One region of the Herbaspirillum sp. BH-1 genome, then DNA from elsewhere that is predicted to be linked to it. Evidence: predicted binding sites of a transcription regulator. Region 1 holds the regulator's gene; the other holds the start of a gene.
What was found. The regulator sigma-54, encoded in region 1, starts transcription at its own class of promoters, with help from an activator protein. The targets are predictions, from matches to a motif close to TGGCANGNAANCTGCTTT.
Positions count from the first base shown of each region.

Region 2: HBH1_RS23100 (CmpA/NrtA family ABC transporter substrate-binding protein) is a predicted target of sigma-54. The motif match lies at 4,235-4,252, and genes of this name have one in related genera.

Region 1 covers NZ_PKOI01000011.1:26,324-41,865, reverse strand. Annotated here, with positions in the region: gene HBH1_RS15350 (SDR family oxidoreductase) at 1-623, shown strand, start outside; gene HBH1_RS15345 (helix-turn-helix domain-containing protein) at 710-1,123, opposite strand; gene HBH1_RS15340 (UbiX family flavin prenyltransferase) at 1,123-1,725, opposite strand; gene grxD (Grx4 family monothiol glutaredoxin) at 1,761-2,072, opposite strand; gene hpf (ribosome hibernation-promoting factor, HPF/YfiA family) at 2,445-2,807, opposite strand; gene HBH1_RS15325 (RNA polymerase factor sigma-54) at 2,966-4,456, opposite strand; gene lptB (LPS export ABC transporter ATP-binding protein) at 4,524-5,264, opposite strand; gene lptA (lipopolysaccharide transport periplasmic protein LptA) at 5,267-5,890, opposite strand; gene lptC (LPS export ABC transporter periplasmic protein LptC) at 5,942-6,550, opposite strand; gene HBH1_RS15305 (KdsC family phosphatase) at 6,547-7,101, opposite strand; gene HBH1_RS15300 (KpsF/GutQ family sugar-phosphate isomerase) at 7,101-8,129, opposite strand; gene HBH1_RS15295 (monovalent cation:proton antiporter family protein) at 8,476-10,467, shown strand; gene HBH1_RS15290 (methyl-accepting chemotaxis protein) at 10,630-12,261, shown strand; gene HBH1_RS15285 (phytanoyl-CoA dioxygenase family protein) at 12,189-12,956, opposite strand; gene uvrA (excinuclease ABC subunit UvrA) at 13,125-15,542, opposite strand, start outside.
Region 2 covers NZ_PKOI01000027.1:22,895-38,436, reverse strand. Annotated here, with positions in the region: gene HBH1_RS23120 (DUF423 domain-containing protein) at 1-94, shown strand, start outside; gene HBH1_RS23115 (methyl-accepting chemotaxis protein) at 133-822, opposite strand; gene HBH1_RS23110 (ABC transporter ATP-binding protein) at 917-1,729, opposite strand; gene ntrB (nitrate ABC transporter permease) at 1,747-2,676, opposite strand; gene HBH1_RS23100 (CmpA/NrtA family ABC transporter substrate-binding protein) at 2,753-4,063, opposite strand; gene HBH1_RS23095 (DUF3309 family protein) at 4,644-4,802, shown strand; gene HBH1_RS23090 (hypothetical protein) at 5,050-5,385, shown strand; gene HBH1_RS23085 (glycine zipper 2TM domain-containing protein) at 5,585-5,800, opposite strand; gene HBH1_RS23080 (hypothetical protein) at 5,857-6,291, opposite strand; gene HBH1_RS23075 (CsbD family protein) at 6,447-6,617, opposite strand; gene HBH1_RS23070 (PAS domain-containing sensor histidine kinase) at 6,917-8,950, opposite strand; gene HBH1_RS23065 (response regulator) at 9,153-9,647, opposite strand; gene HBH1_RS23060 (response regulator) at 9,746-10,375, opposite strand; gene HBH1_RS23055 (BON domain-containing protein) at 10,695-11,024, opposite strand; gene HBH1_RS23050 (cell envelope biogenesis protein TolA) at 11,163-11,540, opposite strand; gene HBH1_RS23045 (CsbD family protein) at 11,744-11,956, opposite strand; gene HBH1_RS23040 (ferritin-like domain-containing protein) at 12,071-12,637, opposite strand; gene HBH1_RS23035 (ElaB/YgaM/YqjD family protein) at 12,758-13,072, opposite strand; gene HBH1_RS23030 (hypothetical protein) at 13,503-13,736, opposite strand; gene HBH1_RS23025 (CsbD family protein) at 13,809-14,006, opposite strand; gene HBH1_RS23015 (PA2169 family four-helix-bundle protein) at 14,636-15,100, shown strand; gene HBH1_RS23010 (ABC transporter ATP-binding protein) at 15,255-15,542, opposite strand, start outside.

The DNA of each region.
Region 1 (15,542 bases):
TCAAACTGGCTGGCGAACACGGTGCCAATGCGCTGGTGGTGGCAACCGACGTGACCGATCCGGCCTCGGTCAAGCATCTGTTCGCACAGACCCGGCAACGCTTCGGCCGGCTCGACATGCTGTTCAACAATGCCGGCATCTTCGCACCGCCGGTATCGCTGGAGGAGTTGAGCGTGGAGCAGTGGAAGGCAGCGGTGGACATCAACCTGACCGGTGTCTTCCTGTGTACCCAGGAAGCCTTCCGCGTCATGAAGGAGCAATCCCCGCGGGGTGGGCGCATCATCAACAACGGCTCCATCTCGGCCCATGCGCCGCGTCCGTTCTCGGCCTCCTACACGGCCACCAAGCATGCCATCACGGGCCTGACCAAGGCCACCTCGCTGGATGGTCGCGCCTATGACATCGCCTGCGGCCAGATCGACATCGGCAATGCCTCCACCGACATGACCACGCTGATGAAGAAAGGCACCTTGCAGGCCGACGGCTCCACCAAGGTCGAACCGACCATGGACGCCGAGCATGTAGCCAAGGCCATCCTCTACATGGACAGCCTGCCGCTGGATGCCAATGTGCAGTTCATGACGGTGATGGCGACCAAGATGCCCTATATCGGGCGGGGTTGATTCTTCCCGGCGGGATCGGAAGTGAAGAAGTGGCCGCGGTTGTGTACTGCGGCCATTTTCATTGGTGTTGTTCGGGCAAGCCGCGTCTAGCCGATAAAGACCGATGCACCGACGCCGAAGCGCTGGGCCAGTGCCTTGACCTGACGCAGATTCAATTCGCGCTTGCCGCGCAGGATTTCGGAGACCACGCCTTGTGAGCCGATCTCGGGCAGGTCGGATTGTGTGAGCTGATGTTGCTCCATCAGGAATTGCAGGACATCCACAGGAGAGACCTGCTGCAACGGGAAGTGCTTGTCGTCGTATTCGGCAATGAGGCTGCCGAGTGTATCGACCAGATCGGCCAGAGGGTGCTTTTCATTGCCGGCACCGGCGTCGAGCAATTGATTCAGGGTGGTGACTGCGCGGTCATAGTCATCATCAGAACGAATCGGCCGCAGCGGGATGAGAGACGACAAGGCCGCAAAGTGCGAGGTGATCTTGTCCATCGCACTTTTTTCCATCAGTCAGCTCCACCCTTCATGCCTTGCCATTCGGGAGTGAGCTGCATGGAAATCCCGAACATGTCCAGCACGCGCCCGAGGGTGTGATCGACCATCTCTTCCATCGAGGCCGGGCGCTGGTAGAAACCGGGCAGCGGCGGGAAGATCACACCGCCCATCTCGGTGACGGCGGTCATGTTGCGCAGGTGGGCCAGGTTGAAGGGCGTTTCGCGCACCATCAGTACCAGGCGACGACGTTCTTTCAGGACCACGTCGGCGGCGCGGGTGATGAGGTTGTCGGAGAGACCATGCGCCACGGCGGCCAGGGTCTTCATCGAACAGGGTGCCACCACCATGCCGGTGGAGGCGAAGGAGCCGCTGGCGATGCAGGCGCCGACGTCGCGCACGTGATGCACCACGTCGGCCAGGGCTTCGACCTCCTTGCGCCGCATGTCCAGTTCCTGGTGCAGATTGAGCACGCCGGCTTCGGAAATCATCAGATGGGTTTCCACCTGACCATGCTTGCGCAGGTGCTCCAGCAGGCGCACGCCATAGATCGCCCCGGTCGCACCGGTGATGGCGACGATCAGACGCTGGCGTGGCGGACTGGAAGTGGAACTCACAAGAGAAACCGGAGCAGGGCAGCGATGCGCCGGGTTTAGCCCTTGATCAGGGTCTGCAGTTCGCCCGAGGCGTACATCTCGCTCATGATATCGGAGCCGCCGACGAATTCACCCTTCACGTACAGCTGGGGAATGGTTGGCCAGTTCGAGTATTCCTTGATGCCCTGACGCACGTCGGCGCTTTCCAGCACGTTGACGGTAACGATGTTCTCGGCGCCGCTGGCCTTGAGCAGCTGGATGGCCTTGCCGGAGAAGCCGCATTGCGGGAACTGGGCGGTTCCCTTCATGAACAGCACGACAGGGTTTTGGGTCACGGTTTCTTTGATCCAGGATTGGACGTCGCTCATGGCTATGCCTTTAAAAATGGGATTGCCGACATTATAGGGAAAAGCCGCCGCTCGCGTTGAAGTCGGCAGGGTTGCGGCGTGGTTGGGGTGTCGTCCGGCATTGCTTGGTGGAAATCATTTATACGATTTCCCTTTGGACCTTGCCACCAAGATGAGGGCGGGAGGAGCCCCTTCAAGTCTCATTACGGGCCGCGTCGGGAGAACAACGGCGGTGATGGACGCGGGATCACTGTTTGCCACAGGAAATGAAACCGACCCCGGCGCCGCAAAATGAAAAAGGGCGCTTGCGCGCCCCTTCCTCATGAGATTCCCACCTTATGCGTCACGCTGTCGTTGCGCACCCGCCGGCAGGAATGGTCCCGGGTCCTTGTCTTATGCCGCGCCAGCCACTGCATCAGTGGGGGTATCGTCGGGCAGACGCTTGGCCATGGAGTGATGCTCCTGCAAGCGGTCCTTGTGCTTGATGACCTGGCGGTCGAGCTTGTCGATCAGGGCATCGATGGCGGCATAGAGGTCGTGCGCAATGCTTTCCGCATGTAGATCCTTCCCCTTGATGTGGACGTTGATTTCCGCTTTTTGGCGCTTTTCCTTTTCTGTGAGTTTATCTACGCTCAGGATCACGCTGACGTCGATCACGTTGTCGAAATGGCGCTTGATACGGGCCAGCTTGCTTTGCACGTATTCCCGGATGGCGGGGGTCAGTTCGAGGTGGTGTCCACTGATGGTCAGATTCATACAAGACTCCTATCGTGAGGTCACTGGAGGTTCGTGCGATGCATCGTCTACAGCTGCTGTACCACGGGCACGGTCTTCGTGTCGGATGGCATGGGCACCAGGTAGGGATGCTTGCCTGAACACAGCAACGGTACTGCTACAGAAAAACTGAGGAAAGCTCAGAGGGACTTGCGGAGATTGACTGGCGGAATCTTCAACACTTCGCGGTATTTGGCGACTGTGCGTCGCGCGACCACCATGCCTTGTTCTGCCAGCATATCCGCAATCTTGCTATCGGATAATGGGGTCTGCGGGTTTTCGGCTCCTATCAACTGTTTGATCAGCGCCCGTATCGCGGTGGAGGAGGCTTCGCCTCCGGTTTCAGTCGCGACGTGGCTACCGAAGAAGTACTTCAACTCGAACATGCCGTGCGGCGTGAGCATGTATTTCTGAGTTGTCACGCGAGAGATTGTGCTCTCGTGTAGACCCAGTGTATCAGCAATTTCACGCAGCACAAGGGGCCGCATGGCGACTGCGCCATGTGAAAAGAAGTTTCTTTGACGTTCGACAATAGCCTGCGCGACTCGCAAAATTGTATCGAAACGTTGCCGCATGTTCTTGATGAGCCACTTGGCTTCCTGCAACTGGGAAGACAGCGATCCTTCGCCCTTGGCCTGCTTGAGCGCACTCGCATACATCGCATTGACGCGCAGCTTGGGCATGACCTCATGGTTGAGCATGACCTGCCAGCCGTTCTTTGTCTGTTTGACAATCACGTCCGGCACCACGTAGTCCGAAGCATCGCGCGCGAATTCGGCGCCCGGATGCGGACGGCACTGACGGATCACCGTCTGTGCTTCGCGCAGGTCCTCGTCATCGCAATCGAGGGCCTTCTTGATCTTGTTGAAGTCGCGTTGCGCGAACAGCGGCAGGTAATCCTCGACGATCCTCAAGGCCAGCTTGCGGGTGACGAAGGGCACCTTGGGCAGGCGGCGGATCTGCAGTGCCAGACATTCACCGGCACTGCGCGCACCCACCCCGGCCGGGTCCAGGCTCTGCAGCAGCTTCAGCGAGATCGACAGTTCTTCCAGGTCAACGCCCAGCTCTTCCGGCAGGCGCGCGAGGATGTCTTCCAGCGGTTCTTCGAGGTAACCACTTTCGTCCAGCGCATCGGTGAGCAGTTCCAGCAGCGCACGGTCGCGGTGCGTGCGGGCGGTGACCCGGATCTGTTCCAGCAGGTGTTCGCGCAGGGTCAGCTCATGCGCTTCCAGTTGCGGGCGGGCATCGTCATCGTCGGGCGACTTGCCACTGCGCGCCACGTCGTCGAAGCTCCAGTCGGATTCCCCGCTGACGCCGCTCTCGGGGCTGTTGTCCTGGTAGTCGAAACTGGCTTCGCCATCGGTAGCGGCAGGAGCTGCTTCGTTGCCGCTGTCGCCAGCGGGCTCGGCCACTCCGGTGGAGGGCGCCGAAGAGACCGCGCCATCGGCCAATAGGCGCACCGAATTGTCGAGCGCGTCGTCCAGGCGTTCGAGCAGGGGATTGTCGGACAGGATCTGTTCCAGTTCCTGGTGCAGTTCCAGCGTCGACAGTTGCAGCAGCCTGATCGACTGCTGCAGTTGCGGCGTCAATGCGAGGTGCTGCGAGGTACGTAACTGGAGCGACTGTTTCATCTGTCTTTCTGGGAGCGGCGTGGCCCGCTGGTTGCAATACCGTTGTACGGCCGATGGACGGTGGGTGCTACATGCGGAAGTGTTCGCCCAGGTATACCCGGCGCACCGATTCGTTGGCGATGATCTCTTCCGGGTTACCGCTGGCCAGCACCGTGCCCTGGTTGATGATGTAGGCGCGGTCGCAGATACCCAGGGTTTCCCGCACGTTGTGGTCGGTGATGAGCACGCCGATGCCGCGTTCCTTGAGGAAGCGCACGATGCGCTGGATTTCGATCACTGCAATCGGGTCGATACCGGCAAACGGTTCGTCCAGCAGCACGAAGCGCGGATCGGTGGCCAGTGCGCGGGCGATTTCCACGCGGCGGCGTTCGCCACCGGAGAGCGACAGTGCCTGGCTCTCGCGCAGCTTTTCGATCTGCAGTTCATGCAGCAGGTTGTTCAGGCGGCCCTCGATTTCATCGCGCGAGAGCGGCTTGCCGTCTTCCTGGCGCAGCTCCAGCACGGCGCGGATGTTGTCTTCCACCGTCAGCTTGCGGAACACCGAGGCTTCCTGCGGCAGGTAGGACAGCCCCAGCGTGGCGCGCTTGTGGATCGGCAGGCGCGAGATGGGCGAACCGTCCAGATCGATTTCGCCACCGTCCGAGGGGACCAGGCCGACGATCATGTAGAACGAGGTGGTCTTGCCGGCACCGTTGGGGCCAAGCAGGCCGACCACTTCGCCACTACGCACTTCCATGGAGACGTCACGCACCACCTGGCGCGCACCGTAGCTTTTCTTCAGGCCGCGAACGACCAGTGAGCTTGCCATCGTTACTGGTCCTTTCCGTTCTGACGGCGCTGGGCCGGTGCCGGCGTAGCGGGCTGTGCGGGCGTGGAAGGCTGGGAGGCATCCGCCGGAGGCGGGTTCTTGGGCTGGATCACGGCAGTGATGCGTCCTGCCCCCGGCTTGCTTTCGCCGCTGGCGGTGTTGTTGACGGAGTAGAACTCGGCGCGGCTGTCATAGGAAATGAATTCGCCATTGACTTCGTCAGTGATGCGGCTGCCATCCATGCGCTGGATGTGCGCGCGCTGGAACAGCTTGGAGACCTCGGTCTGCTCGGAATACTCGATGCGTTCGGCCTGGCCTTCGATCCACAGGTTGGGGCCACCATCGCGCTTCTGGCGGAAGTTCGCCAGTGCACCAGGAGCCGCGTACAGCACCGCATTTTCATAGCCGTACTGGTCGGTCGTGAGTACCACGCGGCCTGCCTTGATGATCAGGGTGCCGCGGGTCATGACGACGTTGCCGGTGAAGGTCTTCACCTGGCGCACGTCGTCGTAGACCATCTGGTCCGCCTCGATGTTGGTGGGCTTGGTGGAGTCCGCCTTCTCGGCGTGGGCCACGCCGCACACGGCAGCCAGCATCAGCATCGGCAGTAAGAGTGAGCGTTTCATGGATTTCCTGTCTGGTCGGTTCTTGGCGTTTTTATCGTGGGGACAACCGGTTTAGCGTTTCTTCGGCGTGGGCTCGTAATAACCGCGCACATTGCCGAACAACTGCACAACCTGGGTGGCGTTGTTGGCCAGCATGCCCACTCCATTCAATCTGGTGGTGCCCATCGTCATTGCAACCGGTTTGTCGGTCTTGACGATCTCGTCATCGGGCAGCAGCAGCAGGTATTCCGAGACCAGATGCATCGGCGCACGGCCGTTGGCGGCGCCACGGATGGCGTTGGCATTGCCATACATGTGGATCTGGGTCTGGTCGTCGGTCACGCGTGCCGTGTCGGAATACAGTTCCATCGGAGGCTTGTCCTTGTCCAGGCTGTGCACCACCGGCTTGGTGATCTCGAAGGAGTCATCCAGCGGGAAGTGGACCATCTTGGTCCCGGAAACGTCATAGCGCGGGAGGCCCGTGGGACCGAGTTTCACGTAGTTGAAGTTTTCCAGGTAGTAATCGGGTTTGCCACGTGGGCGCTGTACTGCGTGCTGGTCGCTGGAGGCACGCAAGGCCTGCAGTACCCAGAAGCTGCCCAGGGCCGCGCCGATCAGGATCACCACGATCACCGCCAGCCGGATGCGCTCGGCGGCGCGTTCTCCGCTGCGCCCGCTCATGCCAGGTACGGCGCCAGCGCCGCCTCGTAGTTGCCCTGCGCGGCCAGCACCAGGTCGCAGACTTCGCGCACGGCGCCGTTGCCGCCAGTGGCCTGGGTCACGTAATCGCAGCGCGCCTTGACCTCGCGGTGACCGTTGGCCACGCACGCCTTGAAGGCGACGCGGGTCAGAACCGGCAGGTCGATGATGTCGTCGCCCAGGTAGCCACATGCGGCCGCCGTGAGCTGGGTGTGCTGCAGCAGTTGTTCGAAGGCCTGGCGTTTGTCGTGTACGCCCTGGAACACGTGGGCGATACCGAGGTCGCGCGCGCGCCGCAGTACATAGGGCGACTGGCGTGCGGTAATGATGGCGGCGGCCGTGCCGAACTGTTGCATCATCTTGATGCCGTGGCCATCGAGGGCGTTGAAGCGCTTGAAGGCCTCGCCCTCTTCGCCGTAGAACAGGCCGCCGTCGGTCAGGACGCCATCGACATCGAAGATCATCAGGCGAACGCCGGCTGCCTTGGCGAGGGCGTCCGGCGGCAGGGAGCTGGTGAAGGCGGACGCGGTCATCAGATTACCTTGGCGCGGGTCAGGTCATGGATGTGCAGCGCGCCCGTGAGGACGCCCTCGGCATCGGTGACCAGCAACTGGTTGATACGGAATTGTTCCATCAGCTGTACGGCGTCCACCGCCAGCCGATCCTGGTTGATGCTTTGCGGCTGGGCGTGCATCACTTCGGCGATGCTGAAGCTGGTGAAATCCTGGCCCCGCTCCAGCAGGCGGCGCAGGTCACCATCGGTGAATACGCCGATCGGCCGGAACTGCTCATCCACCACGGCCGTCATCGCCATGCCCTTGCGCGTGATTTCCATCAGCGCGGCCGATAGCGAGACATCCGGACGCACCGCCGGGATGGCCTCGCCACTGCGCATCACGTCGCGCACGTGGGTCAGCAGGCGGCGGCCCAGTGCGCCACCGGGGTGGGAGCGCGCGAAATCTTCTTCCAGGAAGCCGCGGGCGTCCAGCAGCGACACCGCCAGCGCATCGCCCATGGCCAGCGTGGCCGTGGTGCTGGCGGTGGGGGCCAGGTTCAGGGTACAGGCTTCCTTGGCCACGCCCACGTTGAGGTGCACCGCCGCCATCCGGGCCAGGCTGGAATCGTCATTGCCGGTCATGGCGATGATCACGGCACCCATGCGCTTGATGATGGGGACGATCGCCAGCAGCTCGGCGGTTTCGCCGGAGTTGGAAATGGCGATGAAGACGTCCTTGGGGGTCACCATGCCCAGGTCGCCATGGGAGGCTTCGGCCGGATGCATGAACAGCGAGGGGCTGCCGGTGGAGGCGAGCGTGGCGGCGATCTTGCGGCCGATGTGGCCTGATTTGCCGATGCCCGAGACCACGGTGCGGCCCTGGCATTGCAGCACGGCCTGCACGGCTTGTGCCAAGGGCTCGGCGCTATCGTCGCGCAGGCGGCTCTTCAGCGCCAGGATGGCATCGGCTTCGATCTGCAGGGTCTGGCGCGCCAGCTCGACGGCACGGCGGGCAGCCTCGGCGGAAAAAGATGCAGATGTGGTTTTGTCATCGGTTACACTCATAACCGAAGTATAAACGAATTAGCAAAGCAAAAAACTTGCCAGATGTAAGGGAATGCTGTTGAGCTTGATATAAGGTGCAGGATTGCGACGCACCGCAACATGCTCGCCAGGGGGGGAATCACTGCCGGTTCCGGCAGCACTGAAGAAGGCGGGGCGCAGGGCGCCGGCATCAGACCGGCATCAACCAGGAGCCCGGCTACGCCAACCAGCATGCACCGTTGCGGCCCGCCTCCGCCACCCGCCGCGGTGAGCTGCGGTGAACACCCTCCCGCGCTGCCTTGCTCTGGTGCGTTGTCAAATTGCTCATATTCACTGCGTTGCATTGTCATAAGAAACTAAACAAGCCATGTTTTCCGGACTGGAACTGACACTCTTCCTTCTGGCTGCGGCGGTGCTGGGCGTGGTCGCCTTCCGCATGATGCAGTTGCCGCCCATGCTGGGCTATCTGGTGGTGGGCATCATCATCGGCCCGCACGGGCTGGCCTTCGCCGAAGACAATGAAACCACCCACGCCCTGGCCGAGTTTGGGGTGGTGTTCCTGATGTTTTCCATCGGCCTGGAGTTTTCCCTGGCCAAGCTGTCGGCCATGCGCCATATCGTCTTCGGGCTGGGCGTGGCGCAGGTGGCCACCACCATCGCTGCCACCATGGTGATGGCCTGGGGCTCGGCCATGGTGCTGCCGCAGTTCATCAACGTGAGCTGGCAGGCGGCCTTCGCGCTCGGCGGCGCCCTGACCATGTCATCCACCGCCATCGTCTCCAAGCTGCTGACCGAACGGCTGGAACTGGAAACCGAGCATGGGCGCCGCATCATGGGTGTGCTGCTGTTCCAGGATCTGGCCCTGGTGCCGCTGTTGATCGTGGTGCCGGCGCTGGCCAACAACTCCGGCAACATCATGGTCACACTGGGTTGGGCCGTGGGCAAGGCGATGGTGGTGCTGGCGCTGCTGCTGTTCTTCGGCAGCAAGCTCATGCGTGGCTGGTTCCGCATCGTGGTCAAGCGGCGCTCGCAGGAACTGTTCATGCTGAACCTGCTGCTGATCACCCTGGGCGCGGCCTGGATCACCGAAAAGGCCGGCTTGTCCCTGGCCCTGGGCGCCTTCATCGCCGGCATGCTCATTTCCGAGACCGAGTTCAAGCACCAGGTGGAAGAAGACATCAAGTCCTTCCGCGATGTCCTGCTGGGCCTGTTCTTCATCACCATCGGCATGCTGCTCAATGTGCGCACGGTGGTCGATCACTGGTTTCTGGTGCTGCTCCTCCTGACCGGGCCGGTGCTGCTCAAGTTTGCCCTCATCGCCGGGCTGGCGAGGCTGTTCGGATCGTCCACCGGCGTGGCGCTACGGGTCGGCCTGGGGCTGGCGCAGGCCGGGGAGTTCGGCTTCGTGCTGCTGAGCCAGGCCGGCGGACTCAAGCTGGTCGATCCCTTGCTGATCCAGGTGATCCTGGCGGCGATGGTGCTGTCGATGCTGGCCACGCCCCTGATCCTGGCCAAGTCCGACGCCATCGTCATGCGATTCTCCGCCAACGAGTGGATGCTGCAATCCCTGGCCCTCACGCAACTGGCCACCCGCACCATGGGCGTGCAGAAGCACGTCATCATTGCCGGTTTCGGCCGCAGCGGTCAGAGCCTGGCGCGCCTGCTGGAGGAGGAGGGGATCGCCTACCACGCGCTGGAGATGGACCCGGAACTGGTGCAGGATGCCCGCAATGGGGGCGCCAATGTCTCCTACGGCGATGCCGCCCGGCGCGAAAGCCTGGTGGCCGCGGGCATCCACCGTGCCGCCGCCCTGGTGGTCACCTATGCCAGTACGCCCTCGGCGCTGAAGGTCTTGCATCACGCCGCCGAACTGGAGCCGGAGCTGCCCGTGATCGTGCGCAGCCATGACGACGCCGATCTCGAAAAACTGCTCGCCGCCGGTGCCACCGAGGTAGTGCCCGAAGCGCTGGAAGGCAGCCTGATGCTGGCCTCGCATGCGCTGGTGATGCTGGGTGTGCCATTGCGCCGCGTGGTGCACCGCGTGCAGGATGCGCGCGATGAGCGCTATGCCTCGCTGCGCGGCTATTTCCATGGCATGTCCGACGCCGAGGCCGATGGCGTGGGCATGAATGTACGCCTGCAGTCGGTCACCCTGATCGACGGCGCCAGTGCGGTCGGTCACACCCTGGCCGAGATCGACCTGCCCGCGCATTGCGGCGCCGAGGTCGCCATGCTGCGCCGGGGCAAGCAGCGTCTCGATGCGCCTGATCAGGCGGTGCTCATGGCCGGTGACATCGTGGTCTTGCGCGGCAGTTCGGAGAGCATCCTGCGCGCCGAAAAACGCCTCCTCAGCAAATGAGGATCACCCCCGCGCAATGAGGCCTTGTTCCCCTGGTACGGGAAATGCTAGTGTTGCTGGATGGTAGCGGCGCGGCTTATTCGCCTGCGTCGCCCGTGTCAGGACAAGGGCTTCGCACAACGAATCCCTTGTTGAAAAAACAATAGCAAGTCCGGGAGGAACATGTTCAGCACACTCACGATCAGGGCTCGCCTGATCTTCGTCATTGGTTTTCTGGCCCTGCTGCTGGTGGCATCGGGCGTTCTCGGTCTGGTCGGCCTGCGCTCGACCAATGCGCAGATGCGCTCGCTCTACGAGGACAGGCTGGTGGCGCTGTCCCAGCTGGAACGCATGTCAGCGGCGCTGGATGCGGCGCGCAACGGCATTTCCACCTCCATCGTCGGTGACTCCGGCGATATCGACGCCAACATGGACAAGCTGGAAAAGGCCCTCAAGGCCAACGATGCCGTCGTCAAGCAGTACCAGGAAACCGTGTTGACCACCGAAGAAAAGGCGCTGCTGGACAAATTGCTGCCGCAACGCCAGAAATTCATCACCGATGGCATCAAGCCCGCGGTCGAAGCCCTGCACAATCGCGACTTCCAGGGCGCCATCGAAGTCTATGGTGGCGTCATGCTCAAGCTCTATGCCGATGCGCATGCCACCCTGGGGCAATTGATGGACCTGCAGCGCAATGTCGGCCGCGACCTGTATGAACAGGCGCAGCAGCGCTACCAGACCCTGCTCGTCGTGATGAGCGTGGCCATGGCCGCCGGCCTGGCGGTAGCGCTGCTGATGGGGGTGTTGCTGGTGAAAGCCATCTCGGCACCGCTGCGACATGCCGTCGCGCTGGCGCAAGCCGTGGCCGCAGGTGACCTGACCCAGCGCATCGAGGTGCACAGCCAGGACGAGACCGGCCAGCTGATGCAGGCGCTCAAGCAGATGAACGACAACCTGCAGGGCATCGTCGGCCAGGTCCGCCTGAGTACCGATACCATCGCCACGGCTTCCAGCGAAATCGCTCACGGCAACCTGGATCTTTCCTCTCGTACGGAACAGCAGGCTGGTGCCCTGGAAGAGACCGCCTCGGCCATGGAAGAACTGACCTCGACCGTGCGCACCAACGCCGACAATGCGCAGCAGGCGCGGCAACTGGCGCATTCGGCTTCCGAAGTGGCGGTACGTGGGGGAGAAGTGGTGCGTCAGGTGGTCGATACCATGAGTTCCATCAACCAGTCCTCCAGCAAGATCGTGGACATCATCAGCGTGATCGACGGCATCGCCTTCCAGACCAACATCCTGGCCCTGAACGCTGCAGTGGAAGCGGCACGTGCCGGCGAGCAGGGACGTGGCTTCGCGGTCGTGGCGTCGGAAGTGCGTTCGCTGGCCCAACGCTCGGCGGCGGCGGCCAAGGAAATCAAGGTGCTCATCGATGATTCCGTCACCCGGGTGGGTAGCGGCAGCACGCTGGTAGCCCAGGCCGGCGCCACCATCGACGAAGTCGTCAAGAGCGTGCAGCGCGTCAGCGAAGTGGTCAGCGAGATCAGTGCAGCCGGGCAGGAACAGAGCCAGGGCATCGAAGAAGTCAACCGCGCCATCACGCAGATGGATGAGACCACCCAGCAGAATGCCGCGCTGGTGGAGCAGGCCGCTGCGGCCGCCCAGGCCATGCAGGAGCAGGCGGCGCGCCTGTCGGAAGCGGTCAGCGTATTCCGTGTTGGCGGCAGCACCGTGCTGGCGGTTCAGTCGTCCAGCATCACATCCTCGGAGGCCGCCGAGCGGGTGCCAGGCAGGGGTGGATTGCTCTTGCCGTGATAGGCGAACACGGCCGAACACTTGACCTGGTCGCTATCGTTGCGGCCAGCCGCGTGGAACAGGCCGCTGTGGAACAGCACCACGTCGCCCGGCTCCAGTGACAGCGCAATGCCTTGCGCGAACAGCGCCTGGTTGGCCGGCACTTCCGGGCGCAGGAAATCCAGTTCATCCATCTGCTCGGCTTGCAGCGTCAACCTGTGCGAGCCGGGGATGAACTTGAGCGCGCCGTTTTCGGGCGTCTCCGCGCCCAGCGCCAGCCACACCGAGATCAGATCGTTGCGCGGGAAGGACCAGTAGCGGATGTCGCGGTGCCAGCCGGTGGCGGTGCCGAAAGCCGGATGCTTGGTCATCACGCAATTGTGGTGGGCCAGGGTCAGGCAGACCGGTTCTTCGAACAGTTGATGCAGCATGGCCACCAGTTGCTTGTGTCCGGCCCACTCGCGGTAGACCGGGTCGCGCTGCCAGGCTGCGCGCAGGCGCCGCGCCGTGCGGCCACCTTCGGCCTCCAGCGAGGCGGGGGCACCTTCATAACCGACCTCGGCTTCATATTCGAGCGGGGCGACCGCGCGTTGCAGGTGATCGCGGGTGACGGCGAGCATGCGCTCGCGCAGATCGGCAGGGACCATGCCCTTCAACAGCAGATAGCCTTGCTCGCGGAAAAAGGCGACCTGGGCGGGTGACAGCGGGTTCGACATGTAGGTCTTTCGGGGTTGCACGGCGGCATGCCTGCGGGAATGCCTGCCTTCATTGTGCGCCGGATGGCGGCCAAGAGCATGACTGTATGCCAAGGCCGGCGGCGCGCAAGATACAGATGCGACCAGATTCTGTATCGTTTGCGCGCGCGCAAGTCCGGACTTCTTTTTTTACTTCGCTTTCTTCTTCAGCAAGGGTGCAAGGTACTTGCCGGTGACGCTGGCCGGATTCTTCGCCACGTCCTCCGGCGTGCCGGCCGCGACGATCTTGCCGCCGCCCGCGCCCCCTTCGGGGCCGAGGTCGATGATCCAGTCGGCGGTCTTGATGACGTCCAGATTGTGCTCGATGATGGTCACCGTATTGCCCTGGTCGCGCAGGCGGTGGATCACCTTGAGCAGCAGGTCGATGTCATGGAAGTGCAGGCCGGTGGTGGGCTCATCGAGGATGTAGAGCGTGCGTCCGGTATCGCGCTTGGACAGTTCCAGCGACAGCTTCACGCGCTGCGCCTCGCCGCCCGAGAGGGTGGTCGCGCTCTGGCCCAGCTTGATGTAGCCCAGGCCCACGTCCAGCAGCGTCTGCAGCTTGCGGGCGATCAGCGGTACCGGCTTGAAGAACTCGTGGGCATCCTCCACGGTCATGTCGAGGATCTCGGTGATGTTCTTGCCCTTGTATTGCACTTCCAGGGTTTCGCGGTTGTAACGCTTGCCGTGGCAGACGTCGCAGGGCACGTACACGTCCGGCAGGAAGTGCATTTCCACCTTGATCACGCCATCGCCCTGGCAGGCTTCGCAGCGCCCGCCCTTGACGTTGAAGGAGAAACGACCGGCACTGTAGCCGCGTTCCTTGGCCATCGGCACCGTGGCGAACAGGTCGCGGATCGGCGTAAACAGGCCCGTATAGGTGGCCGGGTTGGAGCGCGGGGTGCGGCCGATGGGGGCCTGGTCCACCGCGATCACCTTGTCGAAATGCTCCAGGCCGCCGATGGCTTCGTGCTCGGCCGGCTCGGTCTGCGAGCCATACAGGTGGCGCGCTGCCGACAGGTAGAGCGTGTCATTGACCAGGGTCGACTTGCCCGAACCGGAGACCCCGGTCACGCAGGTCAGTAGGCCCACCGGCAATTCCAGGTCGACGTTCTTGAGGTTGTTGCCGGAGGCGCCGGTGATGGTCAGCATGCGCGACTCGTCGCAGGGCGTGCGCTTCTTGGGGACCGAGATTTCCAGCGAGCCGTTGAGGTACTTGGCGGTCAGCGACTTCTTGTTCTTCAGGATCTCCGGCAGCGAGCCGTGGGCGATCACATCACCGCCATGCACGCCCGCGCCGATGCCCATGTCGACGATGTAGTCGGCGGTGCGGATGGCGTCTTCATCGTGTTCCACCACCAGCACGGTGTTGCCGATGTCGCGCAGGTGGCGCAGGGTATCGATCAAGCGGTCGTTGTCGCGCTGGTGCAGGCCGATGGAGGGTTCGTCCAGCACATACATCACGCCGGTCAGGCCCGAGCCGATCTGCGAGGCCAGGCGGATGCGCTGGGCTTCGCCGCCGGAGAGCGTGTCGGCGCTGCGTTCCAGGGACAGGTAGTCCAGCCCGACGTTGTTGAGGAAGGTCAGGCGCGAGACGATTTCCTTGATGATGCGGTCGGCAATTTCCTTCTTGGCGCCGGTCAGCTTCAGGGTCTCGAAGAAGGACAGGGTCTCGCGCAGGGGCGTAGCGGCCACTTCATAGATGGCGCGTTGCTGTTTGCCGCTGCCCACCTTCACATAGCGTGCTTCCACCCGCAGGCGCGCGCCGTGGCAGGAAGGGCATTGCTTCTCGTTGATGAACTTGGCCAGCTCTTCCTTGACTGCCATCGAATCGGTTTCGCGGTAGCGACGCTGCAGGTTGTTGACCACGCCTTCGAAGGTGTGCTCCTTGACCACGGTACGGCCGCGCTCGTTGACGTAGGCGAAGGGGATGGCCTGGCGGCCGGAGCCGTACAGCACCACCTGCTGGGCCTTGTCGTCGAGCTGTTCGAAGGGAACGTCGAGGTCGAAGTCGTAGAAGGCGGCGATGCTGGTGAGCATCTGGAAATAGAACTGGTTGCGACGGTCCCAGCCCTTGATCGCACCTGAAGCCAGCGACAGGTTGGGGAAGGCGACGATGCGCTTGGGATCGAAGAATTCGATGTGGCCCAGGCCATCGCATTCCGGGCAGGCGCCCATGGGATTATTGAAGGAGAACAGGCGCGGCTCCAGCTCCTGCAGCGAATAGCCGCAGATGGGGCAGGCGAACTTGTTGGAATACAGGTGTTCCTTGCCGCCCTCCATTTCGAGTGCGATGGCGCGGCCATCGGCCAGGCGCAGCGCGGTCTCGAAACTCTCGGCCAGGCGCTGCTTGATCTCGGCTTTGACCTTGACGCGGTCGATGACGACATCGATGGTGTGCTTCTCGGTCTTCTTCAGCTTGGGCAGGTCATCGACCTCGTAGACCTTGGCCGCGCCGGTGCCGCTCTGGATGCGGAAGCGCACGAAGCCCTGGGCCTGCATCTCTTCGAACAGGTCGGCATGCTCGCCCTTGCGGTTGGCCACCACCGGCGCCATGATCATCAGCTT
Region 2 (15,542 bases), on a different contig from region 1:
GCGCATCCTGGGCGCCATCACGCCCCTGGGTGGAGCGGCCTTCCTGGCCGCCTGGTTGCTGGTGGCATGGGCTGCCTGCAGGCGCGAAGTGTGATGTCCCGCTGAAACGCGCTGAAGCCCCCTGAGACCCACTCAGGCCGCTGCGCCGCTCAGGGCTTCCTTGACCAGTTCATCGATCTCGCCGGTGATGTTGGAGAGCACGCCGGCCACCACCGAGAATTCCTTGCCCGCCTGCCCCGAACGGGCCGCCACGATGCGCGCATTGAAGGCCACCATCTTGGCTTCACGGGCGATGACCTCGATGTCGGTCATGATCCCGCGCAACTGCTCGCGCATGAGTCGCGCATGCTTCCTGGACTGCGCCTCGTAGACCGCCGTGATCTCGTTGAGCACGCCCAGCAGCGGCGTGGTCTCCTGCACCAGTTGCGCCAGCAGCTCGGGGCCGCTCTTGAGACGGTCTTCGATGGCGTTGAGGGTGCGCTGCGCCAGCGCGGCAAATCCGGTGATGCGGGCGTCGCCGGCTGGCCGCCCGTAATAGACCTCTTCCAGCTCGGGGCAGAACACCCCGGGCAAATCACCCGACCGCTTGAGCAGGGCCGCATGGGCATTGCTGAACAGGGCCAGTGCCTCGCGGGCGGTGGCACAGGCCCCCTGCTGCCCTTGCGAGGCCAGCACTGCGTAGAGCACCAGGCGCTGTGAGGTGAAACGGCGGCGCCCGGAAAGATTGATCATGGCGCCGAAGACTTCTCCGGACAACGGCACGGTGGATGCATCCTCGGCCGCGCGGTCGGGTGCGGTATCGATCAAGGCCAGGGTGGACATGGCAGGCTTCCTTCCAACGATGCAACGAAAAGCGCACAGGTGCGCAACACGCTGCGCATCTGCGCGTCTGCGCGAGGGCCGGGGCCAGGGCGGCTCAGGCCGCCTCGCGTGCCGGATGGGCCTGCTTGCGATACAGGAATTCCAGCACCGCGGTGCGGTACAGGCCATACTGCGCGTCCTGCGCCAGCACCACCCGGTCACGCGGCCAGGCCAGCTTCACCTCCAGCACTTCGCCGATGGTGGCAGCCGGGCCGTTGGTCATCATGACGATGCGATCCGACAGCAGCACCGCTTCGTCCACGTCATGGGTCACCATGACCACGGTGGATTCGGTCTTGGCCACGATCTTGAGCAGTTCATCCTGCAGGTGCGCGCGGGTCAGTGCATCGAGGGCGCCGAAAGGCTCGTCCATCAGCAGGACCTTGGGTTCCATCGCCAGGGCGCGGGCAATGCCTACGCGCTGCTTCATGCCGCCGGAGATTTCATTGGGACGCTTGGTCTCGGCCGCGCCCAGACCCACCAGCGCCAGCGCGGCGCGGGTGCGGTCGCGCAGTTGCGTGCGGTTTTCGCTGACACCGAAGACGCGTTCCACGCCCAGGTAGATGTTTTCATAGCAGGTCAGCCAGGGCAGCAGCGAATGGTTCTGGAACACCACCGCCCGCTCCGGGGCCGGGCCACCGATCTCGCGGTTGGCGCACAGGAGCACGCCGTCGCTGGGCTTGAGCAGGCCGGCGATGAGATTGAGCAGGGTCGACTTGCCGCAGCCGGAGTGGCCGATCAGGGTAATGAACTCGCCCTTGGCCACCGTCAGGTTGATCTCGCGCAGCGCGTGGAAGTCCCCCTTCCTGGTATGGAACACCATCTCCACGCCGTGGATGTCGATGAATTTGCCGTTGATGTTATCCATGATGTGCTCCCGCCTGTTCAGTTGTTGACCTGTTCATAGGTAAAGGCCTTGGCCAGCGCCACCAGCAATTGCTCCAGCACCAGCCCCACTACCCCGATGACGACGATGGCGATGATGATGTGCGGCACGTTCAGGTTGTTCCATTCGTCCCACACCCAGAAGCCGATGCCCACGCCTCCGGTCAGCATCTCGGCGGCCACGATGACCAGCCAGGCGGTGCCGATGGACAGACGCACGCCCGTCAGCATGTAGGGCAAAACCGAGGGGAACAGGATCTTGGTCAGCACCTTCCACTCCGACAGGTTCAGCACGCGCGCCACGTTCATGTAATCCTGCGGCACCCGCTGCACGCCCACGGCGGTGTTGATGATCATCGGCCAGATCGAGCAGATGAAGATCGACCAGATCGCCGCCGGATTGGCCGACTTGAACACCAGCAGCCCGATGGGCAGCCAGGCCAGTGGCGAAACCGGGCGCAACAGGCTGATGATGGGGCCAAACATGCGCGAGAGGAATTCCACCCGGCCGATGGCAAACCCCAGCGGGATGCCCACCAGCGCCGCCAGGCCGAAGCCCATGCCGACCCGCTGCAAGGAGGCCAGCACGTTCCAGCCTATGCCCTGGTCATTGGGGCTGTTGCGATAGAAGGGATCGGAAAACATCACGCCGGCCTCCTTCAGGGTGACCCATGGCGTGGGGAAACTTGCGGTCTTCAGCGCAATGATCTGCCACACCAGTACCAGCAGCGCCACACCCAGGACCGGCGGCACCACCCGCATGAACAGTCCGCCTGCGGCCAGGCGCTTCCTGGCGCTGCGTACCCTGGTCGTGGCAGCAGGTGCTACCGATGCCGGCTGCGCCTGGCTGGCCGCGGCCACTGCTGCGACCTGGCTGTTGCCGGCGGGCTTGGCGTTATCGCCCATGATGTTTTCCATGACTGCACTCATCGCTTTCCCCTTGCTGATGACACTTCACTGTGACGGCCAGCGCTTTGGCTGCACTACCGGCGCTGGCCGCCGAGGCTTACACCTTGATCTTGAACGACTGCGCATAGGCAGCCGGATTCTTGCCGTCCCAGACCACGCCATCGACCAGCTTGGAGCTGCGCATGACTTCCTTGGGCAGGGGCGTCTTGGTCATGGCGGCGGCCTCCTTGTAGAGATCGATCTGGTTCACCGACTTGGCCACGGCGAGGTAGTCCGGATCGGTCTTGAGCAGGCCCCAGCGGCGATGCTGGGTCATGAACCACATGCCGTCCGACAGGAAGGGGAAGTTGACCTGGCCTTCGTCGTAGAACTTCATGTAGTTGGGGTCGTCCCAGGTCTTGCCCCGCCCGTTCTGGTAGCGGCCCAGGATGCGCTGGTCGATCACGTCCTTGCTGGTGTTGACATAGGACTTGTCGGCGATGACCTCGGCCATCTTGTTCTTGTTGGCCAGCGAGGCGTCGATCCATTTGCTGGCGTCCAGGATGGCGGCCATCATGGCGCGGCAGGTGTTTGGGTATTTCTGGACGAACTCCAGCGAGGTACCCAGCACCTTTTCCGGGTGGTCCTTCCAGATGTCCTGGGTGGTGATGGCGGTGATGCCCACGCCGTCGACGATGGCGCGATGGCCCCAGGGCTCGCCCACGCAGAAGCCGTCCATGTTGCCCACCCGCATATTGGCCACCATCTGCGGCGGCGGCACGGTGATCACCTTGGCATCCTTCATCGGATGGATGCCGTTGGCGGCCAGCCAGTAATACAGCCACATGGCGTGGGTGCCGGTGGGGAAGGTCTGGGCAAAGGTGTATTCGCGCTTGTCGGTCTGCATCAGCTTGGCCAGCGAAGCGCCATCGACGGCGCCCTTGTCGGCCAGCTTCTTGGATAGCGTGATGGCCTGGCCGTTGTGGTTCAGGCCCATGAGCACGGCCATGTCCTTCTTCTGCCCGCCGATGCCCATCTGCACGCCATAGATCAGGCCATAGAGCACGTGCGCCGCATCCAGCTCGCCATTGGTCAGCTTGTCGCGCACGCCGGCCCAGGAGGCTTCCTTGCTGGGGACGATCTTGATGCCGTACTTCTTGTCGAAGCCCAGTACCGAGGCCATCACCACCGACGCGCAGTCGGTCAGGGGAATGAAGCCGATCTTGACCTCTTCCTTTTCCGGCTTGTCCGAACCGGCGGCCCAGGCGCCGCCGCTGGCCAGTCCCAGCATGCCGGTCCCGGCCGCCAGGCCTGCACCCTGTATCAGCTTGCGGCGCTTGCCGTCCACCATGTCGACCGTCCCTGCCGGGCCGGCTGGTTCGATATCTGCGAGCTTGCCTGCCTGGTCCGCCTGAGCGTTGAATTCCATAGCACCCTTCCCCTTGCGTTGCGAATTGACATTGACGAAAGCCATCAACAAAAAAAAAGGCGTGTCCCGTCATGGATGACCATGTCGGAAGACGCCTTTGTCCGGGACGATGCGACCGCCGTTGGTCACACCTTCACATCTGTTGCGCACTGGCTGCGCTATGTCGTCAATTCAGCAAAGACTGTGCCAGCACATGATAATCGCCCGCAAAGCCGCACCCGGCCTGCACTGACGGCGCCATGACCAAGACTCACGACCGGTCCGGCGAGGGGGTTCGCGCACCGTCAACATGAGCTCGGGCCGCACTTCATTTGTGCTTTGCACCAAGTTGGCGGCAAGGCGGAGCGATCAGCGGCCCATTGGGGCCACCGGTGGGGACGGCCCGAGGCGCCCGCCTACCCGGCATTGCCGGGTTTTCCTACAGCATATTGCGACGGGCGCTGATCGCGGGGACAGCGGGGCCGGGCCTATGATGGCTCGGCATCAACGAGCAACATCAAGCAACAACGAGCAACAACGAACGACCCAGCGCTTGCACCCTGGCGGGCAAGAACGAATTCAATAACAAAGGAGAAACTCCATGACCCTCGGCACCATCCTGCTCATCGTCCTGATCCTGATCCTGCTCGGCGTGATCCCGGCCTGGCCGCACAGCCGCGGTTGGGGCTATGGTCCCAGCGGTATCGCCGGCACCATCGTCATCATCCTGCTGATCCTGTTGCTGCTCGGGAAGATATAAGACGGGGCGGTAGCATGGCGGTTGACTCCGCCCTGCTGCCAGCGCCCCTGACGCTTTTCCCGCGACCCTCCCCTCCCGGATGCAAGCCTGATACCATCGGCCTGCGGAAGGGAACACGGCGCGGTCGGTGCCCTGTCACCGACCGCGCCGTTTGCATTGTGTCCAGCTGGCTTGTCGTACGCTGCGGGCATGGCAGATGGCCCATCCCCATGAAGTTTTCGCGTTTGCGTGATGAGGCCCATAACAGATGAAGAACAAATTCCTCGCGTCCTCCCTCCCCGTTTGCCTGGCGGCATTGACCCTGCTCGCGGCTGCGTCCAGCCATGCCGGCGAGGACAAGCTGGCCAATGGCGATCCAGCCCGGTGGTATCAGAACGCCGATACTCCCAAGGAACGGCTGCGCAATCTCAACCAGGAGACGGCCGCTGCCTACGCCGAGGCACTGGCCGACTGCAAGGCTCAGCGCGGCAAGCAGGCCAGCGCCTGCCGCAAGGAAGCCGCCGCCGCCCGCAAGGACGATGCGGCGCGCGCCCGGCGCATCTATGACGACTACAAGGCGACCGGGGCCAAGCCCGCCTCCTGAGCCAATGCCGGGTTAGCCTGCTGCCTGGCTGCAGGGGTTGCCCCTGCGCCGGCCCCAAGTGCAAGCCACAAATGGAAAACGCCGCAACGATGGACATCGTTGCGGCGTTTGATGCATTCCGTGCGTGCAGGCCTCGATAGCCCGCACGGTGTGGCTGACAGCGCTGCCAGCCTGGTGTTGGCCCGTCTTACTTGCCGTCTTACTTGCCCACCTGGTTACCGATCACGCCACCCACGGCGGCACCGCCGACGGTACCGATGGCGCTACCGCCAGTGAGCACTGCACCGCCCACCGCACCGGCGCCTGCGCCGATGGCTGTGTTCTTGTCGCGCGCGGACATGTTGCTGCAGCCGGTCATCGCGGAAAAGGCAAAGATGGCTACCGAAGTCACTGCCAGTTTTTGAATTGTTTTCATGACTACTCCTTCCTCATTGTCGAATAGAGTCCAACGAACGGATTGCCGGACCGGCATCAGGTCATCGGACGCATGATCACGCGCGCAGCGGGAGCTTGCGGCGCAGCCTTGGCGGCTTCGCGGGCGACGTCCGGGGTGCATGCACCAGCCTCTTGCCCATAGAGCAGGACAGCTTCGCGCATGAACCTGGAACGGCGGCCTTCGGCCATGTCCATGTACCGGAACTTCTTTTGACCTGCCTTCTGCAGGCGGGTCGCGTCGACCGGCATGTGACGATCCATCGTGGGGGCCGACCAGCGCGCTGCGCTGTCATCAGCCTGACGGGGTGCTGCATAAGCGGAGGAGGCAAGTGCCGAGACGGCTACCAGCATGCAAATACCGACTGTTTTTTTCATGGTCTGCCCTTTCAGGGGTCCCTTCTTGGCGGTGAGCAAAAATTTCATGCGGCAATCCGAGAACTCTTTTGCATTTCCCGGCTCTACCAGCACCATGACCACATGGTCGCGGAAATTGCTGCAACACAAAATCAGCCGTTTCCGATTCTGGCGTAGGAAGATTCCTACACTGCCATCCCGCCGGCCACCGCAAATGCCTTGGGCTCCTCAGAACCCGGGCGGCATTCACGGCGACGGCGCGCCCACTTCACTTAGTTCTTTGCAGCTTCCTTGGCGTCGCCATAGGACTTCTGGACATTGCCTTCCACCTGCTTGGCAGCGCCCTTGACCTGCTGGCTGGTATTGCCAGTCAGTTCACCGGTCTTCTCTTGCACCTTGCCTGCCACTTCCTTCAAGCTACCCTTGACTTGATCCTTGTTCATGATGGCTCCTTTGTGGTTGATTGCCTGATAGGTCCCGGCGCAACGTCAGGACATTCCTGCCTGCTTGCCGGCACCGCCGCCTGGTCCGCCCTTCGGGTCAGACTGCGACGATGAGTCCATGGTATCGATGAGCCTGTGGCAGGCCCATAAGAGAGTCGCCCTTTCGCGCGTAGGAAAAAACGAAAAACCGTGCAGGAAAAGCGGCGCTGAAAAATCCTCACCGAAACGCAGAAAGCCGCCCTGGAGGCGGCTTTCGGAACGGTGACGGATGTGCGGGGAAACGCCTCGGTTCGCGCCGCTCAGGGCTCGCTGGGCGCCAGCTCCGGGCGGATCGGCAGGCTGATGCTGATCAAGGCCCCCTTGCCCGGCGTGGAGCGGATATCGACCTCGCCACCGAAGAAGGTAGCCCGCTCGCGCAGGCCGCGCAGGCCGTAGGTCTTGTGGTTGTCGCGCCGCTCTTCGGGGATGCCCACGCCATCGTCGCGCACGGTCAGGGCCACGTGGTCTTCGTCGATATCGAGGATCACATCCACCTTGCTGGCCTTGGCATGCTTGGTGACGTTGTTGAGCATCTCCTGCAGCATGCGGTAGATGGCAATCTCCATCTCGTGGCCCACATCCACGTCTTCGTCCGGCAGGCTGGCATGGCAGGCGATGCCGGTGCGCTCGTGCAGTTCGTCGAGTTGTTCCGAGATCGCTGCCTTCAGACCGAACAGGTCCAGGGTATTGGGTCGCAGTTCAGTCTGGATGCGTCGGGTGGTGGCCACCAGTGACTTCATCAGGCCCTGCATGCGGGTCTTGCGGTCGGCCCATTTTTCATCCGGCGGCAGGATCTGGTAGACCCCTTCCAGGTGCATCGACAGGGCCGTCAGGGAGGCGCCCATGTTGTCGTGCAGCTCGCGGGCGATAGCGCGCTTCTCTTCTTCGCGCACGGTTTCCAGGTGATTGGTCAGTTCGCGCAGCAGGGCGGTACGCTGGATCACGGTCTTTTCCAGCTGGCTCTCGCGCTGGCGCAGTTCATCCTCGGCCTGCTTGCGCTCGGTGATGTCGGTGCTGATGCCGATGACGCCCTGCACGCTGCCATCCTTGCCGAACCAGGGCACCTTGGCGGTCTGGAAGGTGACCACGCCCTCCGGCAAATGGAGGGTCTGTTCCAGCTTCTCGGGCTTGCCCGAGGCCATGACACGACGGTCATCGCGGTCCACCGTATCGGCCTCTTCCTGCACCAGGAAGAGCTCGCGGCTGGAGCGGTACATGGTCTCTTCCCAGGTCTTGCCGAGCTTGTGCAGGGTGGCCGGGTTGGCGAAGATCATCAGGCCCTGGCGATTCTTCACGAAGATCGGGTCGCTGGTGCTTTCGCTCACGGCATTCAGCAAGGCGCTGGTCTCGGCCAGTTTCTGGGCATTGCGGGTACGTTCGCCGTATTCGCTATCCAGCCGACTGGCCGAGCCCCAGAAGATGAAGAGCACGATCGCGCCATTGATCAGGGTCAGCGTCGGCAAGACCAGCTCCGGCACGATCCAGCCGTGTGCCATGCCCCAGTTCAGCAACAGGCTGAAGGCCAGCAGCAGGAACAGCGTCTGCGGCAACAGATGGCGCAACATCTGGCCGCCCGGCGCGATGCGCATGATCACCGCCATCAGGGCATGTGCCGGGCGTGCCATGAGCAAGGCCGCCCCCAAGAGCGCGAACACCAGCGCCGAGAGCAACGACACCGGCAGGGGGAAATCGAGATAGATGAACTGGCTGACGTCGTACAGATAACCCACCAGCGGAATGGCAGACAGCGCGATCAGGGCAAAGGCCAGGTACTCGGCCGGATAGTAGTCGCCGAGCAGGCGCCAGTCATGCAGCAGCAAGGCTGCAGCCATGAGCACAAAGCCCAGCGACAGCAAGGGCGGGATCGCCAGTGGCGAAATCGTGTCGGCGCCCTCCAGCGGCAGCCAGCCCAGCGCGTACATGACACCGTGCGCCAGCGACGCCAGCCCGCCGACCAGCAGCAGCACGGCCAGCCCGACGGCGATGCGCCGCAGCAGGGGCCGACGTACCGCAGAATTCATGCAATTGAGGTAGAGCGCCAGGGCGCCCACGATGAAACCACCGGCAGTGAGTTCACGCACGGCCAGCAGGCCTGACAGCAGTCGCCGATACTCCTCACCCAGAAAACCGGTCAGCAGCACCACGATGCCCAGCAGGATCACGGCCATGGACAGGCCCATGGCCAGCGTCACCATGCCGCTGTAATTGGCGTGCGATGCCGCGAAATACTCGACCGATGCGCTGTTCTGGATGTCGGCGGAGGACGGACGAAGTCCGTCTTGGTTCTTCTGCATCGTCGGGAATCCCTCGTTCGTGTGCGATCCGTGCTGTCCGCGCTGTCCGTACGTTTCGGACATCAAGCCTGCGTCAGGGTCTTTCGGACTCCGGGCAGGCTGCGTGCCATGATCGGTTCTCGTTGTCTGGTGCACCGCGGTCGCGCCGAACAGCCCTGGCGCCGCGATCGTTGGCTGCACAAATCATGCAGCAAAATCCTGCCTATACCCCGCCCGCCTGGGCCGGCCCTTGCGGCGAATTGTTGCTCGACGAGGTCCGCCCGGACTTGCCCCCCTTCTGCTTGGCCAGCTCCTGCAACAGGTCACACAGCAGCGGCAGTTCGGAGGACTTGTCGAAGAAGTGCTGTACGCCGCATTGCACGCCCACGCGCCGATAGGTCGGGCTGACGTGATTGCTGAAGACCACCTTCACCTCGCTCTGGCGGCGCGTATTGGAGCGCGCCAGCGACTGCAAGAGGCTCATGCCGTTGCCCTGCTTCAACTGGATGTCCAGGATGAGCACGTCATAGCTGTTCTGCTGCAGATGACGCAGGGCTTCCAGCTCGGTCTCGGCGTAGCCCACCAGGCGCACGCCGGCAATTTCGGCCAGACTCTCGACGATCAGGTCCCGCACGTCCTCCGAATCTTCCACCAGGAAGAGCCGCAGGATCGTCCCGTCGCCGTCGCGCTGGGGCCTGATGTTGAGAATGTCGTCCATGATGCGATGTACCACTCTTCCTTGCCTGCGCCCCCGTTTGGTTCATGCAGCCTCTGCAGCCTGTGCTGCCTGGCCGGAACCGCCCGGGTCGCCGGATCTCAGTCGATCAGGTTGTTCTTGATCGCGTAATAAATGATGTCCGCGTTGTTGGTCATGCTCATCTTCTGCAGCACGCGCGAACGATAGGTACTGACCGTCTTTACCGACAGGCACAGCTCGTCGGCGATCTGGGTCACGCCCTGCCCTTGACCCAGCTTGTAGAAAATCTCGTATTCCCGCTGCGAAAGCGTCTCGTGCAACGGCTTTTCGGAATCCACCGGCTCGCTGGTCAGCAGCTCGGCCACGCCGTAGCTGATGTACTTGTGACCGCGCAGGATGGTATTGATGGCGTTGACCAGCTCGGTGGCCAGCGCCTCCTTCTGCACGTAGCCGGAAGCACCGCTGCGCAGCACCTGCACCGCATAGCGGCTCTCAGGGTGCATGGACAGCATAAGCACCGGCAACTCCGGCTTTTCCCGCTTGATCTGCTTCAAGACTTCGACGCCACTCTTGTCGGGCATTGCGATGTCGAGCAGGACGATGTCCCAGTCCTGGGTCCGCACCAGACGGATGGCTTCTTCCGCCGTACTGGCCTCGCCGCCGATTTCCATCGACGGTATTTCCGAAATGAAATGATGTACACCTGCCCGTACGACCGCGTGGTCATCGACTACAAGTATTTTTGTCATGGCAATTTTGAGCAGTGAATTGAAACGCCAGCGCCGTGGGCGCTGCTTGGTACGATTTGTAGTTGTACTCTGGTTTTACGCCGTTTTACGCGGTAATCAAGTCCGCGGGATGGTCCCGCTTTCCCGCCGCGCCGCCCTTCCCTGGCCGGCTTCGCGCATGCCCGGCAGCAACGGATTCCAACTATACCCGACTGCACCTGACCTGTCTTCTTGCGGAACGCACCGGATCGTTCCGAGACGCTCTGCAAGCAGCAAGTCCTTAAGCGGGACAAGCGCGGACCGGTCAACAGACCGGTCGCGCGCTCACAAGTTCCCGACCTTACTGCTTCAGACGCAGGTCGTTACGCACCGAGACCACACCCTTGACGCCACGGGCCAGTTCGGTAGCACGGGCAGCCGAGGTGGAGCTGGAGACGAAACCGGACAGCTGGACCACGCCCTTGTAGGTTTCGACATTGATTTCCGAGGACTTCAGGTTCGGCTCGTTGAAGATGGCAGCCTTCACCTTGGTGGTGATGACGGCGTCATCGACGTATTCGCCAGTGCCTTCCTTGCCCGGGCTGGATGCGCAGCCCACCAGGGAAACCATGAACAGGGCCAGGAAGAAACCGAGGAAACGCTTGGTCAGGGACATTTTGGTCAGCGACATGATGAAACTCCTATGTTGTTGGGGGGGTAAGCTTGGTCTGGCGGCCGCGCCACGGACCATCGACCGGGCGCAAACCACATGATCGTCAATCGATCGTTGATCGACGGTTCATTAGCCGGTACGGCCAAAGAACCCGGATTACTTGCCGTACTTGGCCTTGGCGTTGGCCACGCACTTGTCCTTGGCATCGCCGCTCAGGGCGTCGCACTTTTCCTTGGCGACGTCATAGTTGGCATCGTTCTTGTCCTTGCGCGCATCCTTGTCGGCTTCGCTACCCTTGCGCTTGGCCTTGGCATCCGCGATTGCCGATTCGTGGGCGGCCTTGGCTTCCTTCTCGCACACGTCCTGGTCGTTACCCTTCAAAGGACCACATTTCTTCTTGGCTGCCTTGTAGTCGGCATCGGCGCGCGACTTGTCGGCCTTGTATTGTGCGGCGGCCGGGTCAGCTGCGAAGGCTGCGCCGTGCATGCCGATGGCGGCAGCGCCGAAGATCATGGTTGCGATGATTTTTTTCATTGTGTTGTCCTTCCTCATGGTTTGCTTTGATAGCCTGGGTTGCGGCCTGGGGCCGTATTCTTATGCAGGCCGGGTGAGCGGCCTGCGTACTACGATGTCGATGTTGCGGTCCTGCGGTCTTACTTGCGATTGCTGCTCGCGGTCTCACTCACTCCAGTCACTCTCACTCCAACTCCGGTACGGGCGGGTGCGAGGCAGGCGGCTTACTGACGCCAGTCCTTGTTGCGATCCTCGAAATCGCGGACCTGCTTCTCGGCTTCGTCCTTGCTCACGCCATAGGCCTCCTGCACGCGGCCGGCCAGTTGGTCACGCTTGCCGGCGATGACGTCGAGGTCATCGTCGGTCAGCTTGCCCCACTGCTCCTTGGCCTTGCCCTTGAATTGCTTCCAGTTTCCTTCCACGATGTCCCAGTTCATGGTGATCTCCTCGTTGTGGGTTGGGGTTCAGATCGAGGGGCATGGCCCCTCGTTACGTTCTCATTACGTTCTCGCTTGCGCTCTCGCGCCCATGCCTGCCAACGACGCCCGGATCTACAGACCCAGCAGATCGCTCATGTCATCGGCGTGTTCTTCTTCCTGCGCCATGATCTGGATCAGCATGTGCTTGGTGGTCGGATCGTCGTCGCCGATGCGCTCGATCATCTGGCGGTAGGCCTCGATAGCCACACGCTCTTCCACCAGGTTGGCGCGGATCATGTCCTTGATGTCCGAGGACTCGTCATACTGCGCATGGCTGCGTTCGGCGATGGTCTTCGGGTTGAAATCTGGCTCGCCATTGAGCTGCACGATGCGCTCGGCAATCTGGTCAGCGTGGCTCTGCTCTTCCTGCGCATGCTGCAGGAACTCGCCCTTGATGGACTCGATTTCCAGGCCCTTGGCGGTGTAGTAGTGACGCTTGTAGCGCATCACGCACAGCAGCTCGGTGGCCAGCGCGTCGTTGAGCATGGCGACGACTTCCTCGCGGTTGCCGCGATAGCCTTCGGTAACCGCGCCGTCATCGATCTTCTTGGCGGCGGCGCGAATGGCTTCCTTGTCCAGGTGGAAATCGGCTTTTTTCTTGACGTCTGTCTTCGGGGGATTCTTGGTCATGGTGGTCATTCCTTTTCTCCGGTTTCTTGACTAATGCGCTGGGCGTCGGGCGTGTTGTGCTATGTCCCGCATGCAGAGCGCCTGGCTGCAGCCGTGATGCCGCGCGGGCATCGCCACGGCGTGCGGAAATCAGTCATGGTCGGCGCAGCGACCGACGGCCAGACCGACCAGGAGGCCGATACCGGTGCCGATGGCAATGGCACGCCACGGATTGGACTGGACGTAGTCATCGGTGCTGGTGACGATCTGACGACCGGTTTCCACCACGGCGGCCTGTGCATCCTGGGCGGTGCTCAGGGCCTGCTCCAGCAGATCCTGGGCGGTGGCACGCAGGTCATCGGCCTTCTTGCCGGTGGTGTTGGCCGCTTCGGCGAACAGGTCCTGGGCTTGCTGCAGCAGCGATTGCACATCGCTACGGACGGTCTTGAATTTGTTGGCTTGCATACTTGCCCTCCATGTATTCGTTTCGGGTTCAATGGCACGCGCTGATAGCATCGCCAGCGTCGTTCGCGCCTTCAGAATCTGCTCACATCAGGTACTGCAGAACGATCAGCATCAGCACCGGCACACCCAGAAGCCATCCGAGCACGAGCTTGTCCATGATCTCCTCCTCCGTTGTTCTTCATCGTGCCGGCGACTTTCCTGGTGATTGCGATAGTGCGACGCAGTCTCCGGCGCCTTCGTTGCTTGTGAGTTCTTGTGAGCCTTCACTTATCGTTTTCTTACCGTTTTCAATGCATCCGCATTGCTTGCTTTCGTTACGTCTTTCATCACGTCAGCGAGTAGGTTCAAGATACTGAGCCCCTGTTGCGCTCGCTATCGGCGCCAGCCCGATTGCCTTGTAGGACAAAGAGCCAGCCGCCCGGGTGCTGCACTACCGCACGGCGCGGCTACCGCGGCTACCGCGGCTGCCGCGGTTATCGGCGCCACGGCGGCCACGTTGGGCCACGGTGCGGGCGCTGCCGCCCTCGTCTTCCCAGCGCTGCAGTGCCAGGCTCTGCTGGCGCTGGTCACGACGCGCTGCATCACGGGCCAGTACACGCAGGGTGGCGCAGACGGCGACCCCGGCCATGCCGGCAGCCCACAACAATTTTCTGGCAATACTCATCTCGTCTCCCGCAGGTAATAGCTGATGGCTGACACCCGATACCTGATACCTGATGCCTGGTTCACGCAGCCTTCACACCGAACCCGCGCGCTGGCGCAGGGAACGCTTGATCAGATCCTGCGCCTCGCCGACCGCGTGCATGATGCGACCATCCATCTGGCGGCGCTGGGCGGCGCGTTGCAGCTGCACATTGCCCAGCACGCTACCGACGCCTTCCTGGACTTTGCCCAGGGCAAACTGGAATTGGCCGGTGATGGTCTTCTTGTTCATGGTGCGTCTCCTCGTGGTCAGGGTGGTCGGGGATCACATCTTTGGTCCGGACCCGGATCACCCGGGCCTGCGGATCACCGGTCGGGGCAGGCCATCAGGCCTTGCACTGTTGCGCCGGGAAACCTGTACAACATGGGAAAAATGATAGCGAGGCCCTACTGTCGGGCTCTATAGGACGCCTGCCGATTGTCTTGTAGGACAAAGCGCAAAGTCTTGTCGGCATTGGGATTGCGGCATTCCGGCATATTCCGGATACAGGCTTGCGAGCGGATTTTTGCCGGGATGCTTGCGGAAGGGAAAGCAGGGCTGTTTCCTACATGCGCTTGCGCCGCCGTCCGATGGAAATCAGGGGAGTGGGCTCATAGGATGACAGCATGCAATCGAAAAGCAGCGCCGACTCCCAGGCTCCCAGAATCCTCCATCGGGAGCGGCGTCCACCAAACTGAATCCGATAAACAAGAAGGAGAACATCATGGGCAAGTATTTCCTGGCATGGCTGTGTGGCGTTCCGGCTTTCCTGCTGGTGCTGATCTATCTGTTCGTCCACTGACCCATCTGTACCGGCAGCGCCGCCTGCGGGCTGCGGGCCGGTATCGATTGGCGTAAAACAAGCGAGAAAGGAGAGCAACATGACCAACGAACACCTGATTTCCACGCTCAATGACCTGATCCAGATTTCCATCGACGGCGAAAAGGGTTTCCGCGCCTGTGCCGACGACGCACAGGAGCGCTACATCCCCTACAAGGACACCTTCATGGTGCGTGCCACCGAATGTGCGCAGACGGCGCTGGACCTGCAGGACCTGGTACGCCGGCTGGGCGGTGAACCGGCCAGCCACAGCACGCTGGGCGGCACTCTGCACCGCCAGTGGGTGAATCTGAAGAGCGCCATCACCGGGCGCGATGACGAGAGCATCCTGGACGAATGCGAACGCGGCGAGGATGCCGCCGTCAACGCCTACCGCAAGGCCTTGAGCGAAGACCTGCCCACCGATATCCGCCTGATCGTGGAGCGCCAGTATCAAGGTGTGCTGGCCAATCACGACAAGGTGCGCAGCCTGCGCAATCAGGTGAAGGCACGCAAGGCAGCCTGATACCGCACCCGGCCGCTCACTGCCGTGTCATCGGCATGCCGAGCGGATGGATGAAAAAAAAGCGCAGCCAGGCTGCGCTTTTTTTCGTCTACGTTGCCTGCATCTCATGAAGGACGCAGTCAATCATCTCTCGCATCGTCGCCAATGCCAATGATCAACCCTCACCCAGGTAAGCCGCCTTGACCCGGGGATCATCCAGCATCTGTTTGGCCTCGCCTTCCATGGTGATCAGGCCGGACTCCATCACGTAACCGCGATGCGCCGCTTCCAGCGCCAGCTTGGCGTTCTGCTCCACCAGCAGGATGGTGATGCCCTGGGCCGACACATTGCGGATCACTTCAAAGATCTTCTCCACCATGATCGGCGACAGGCCCATCGAGGGCTCGTCCAGCAACAGCAGCTTGGGGTGGCTCATCAGCGCACGCGCCATGGCCAGCATCTG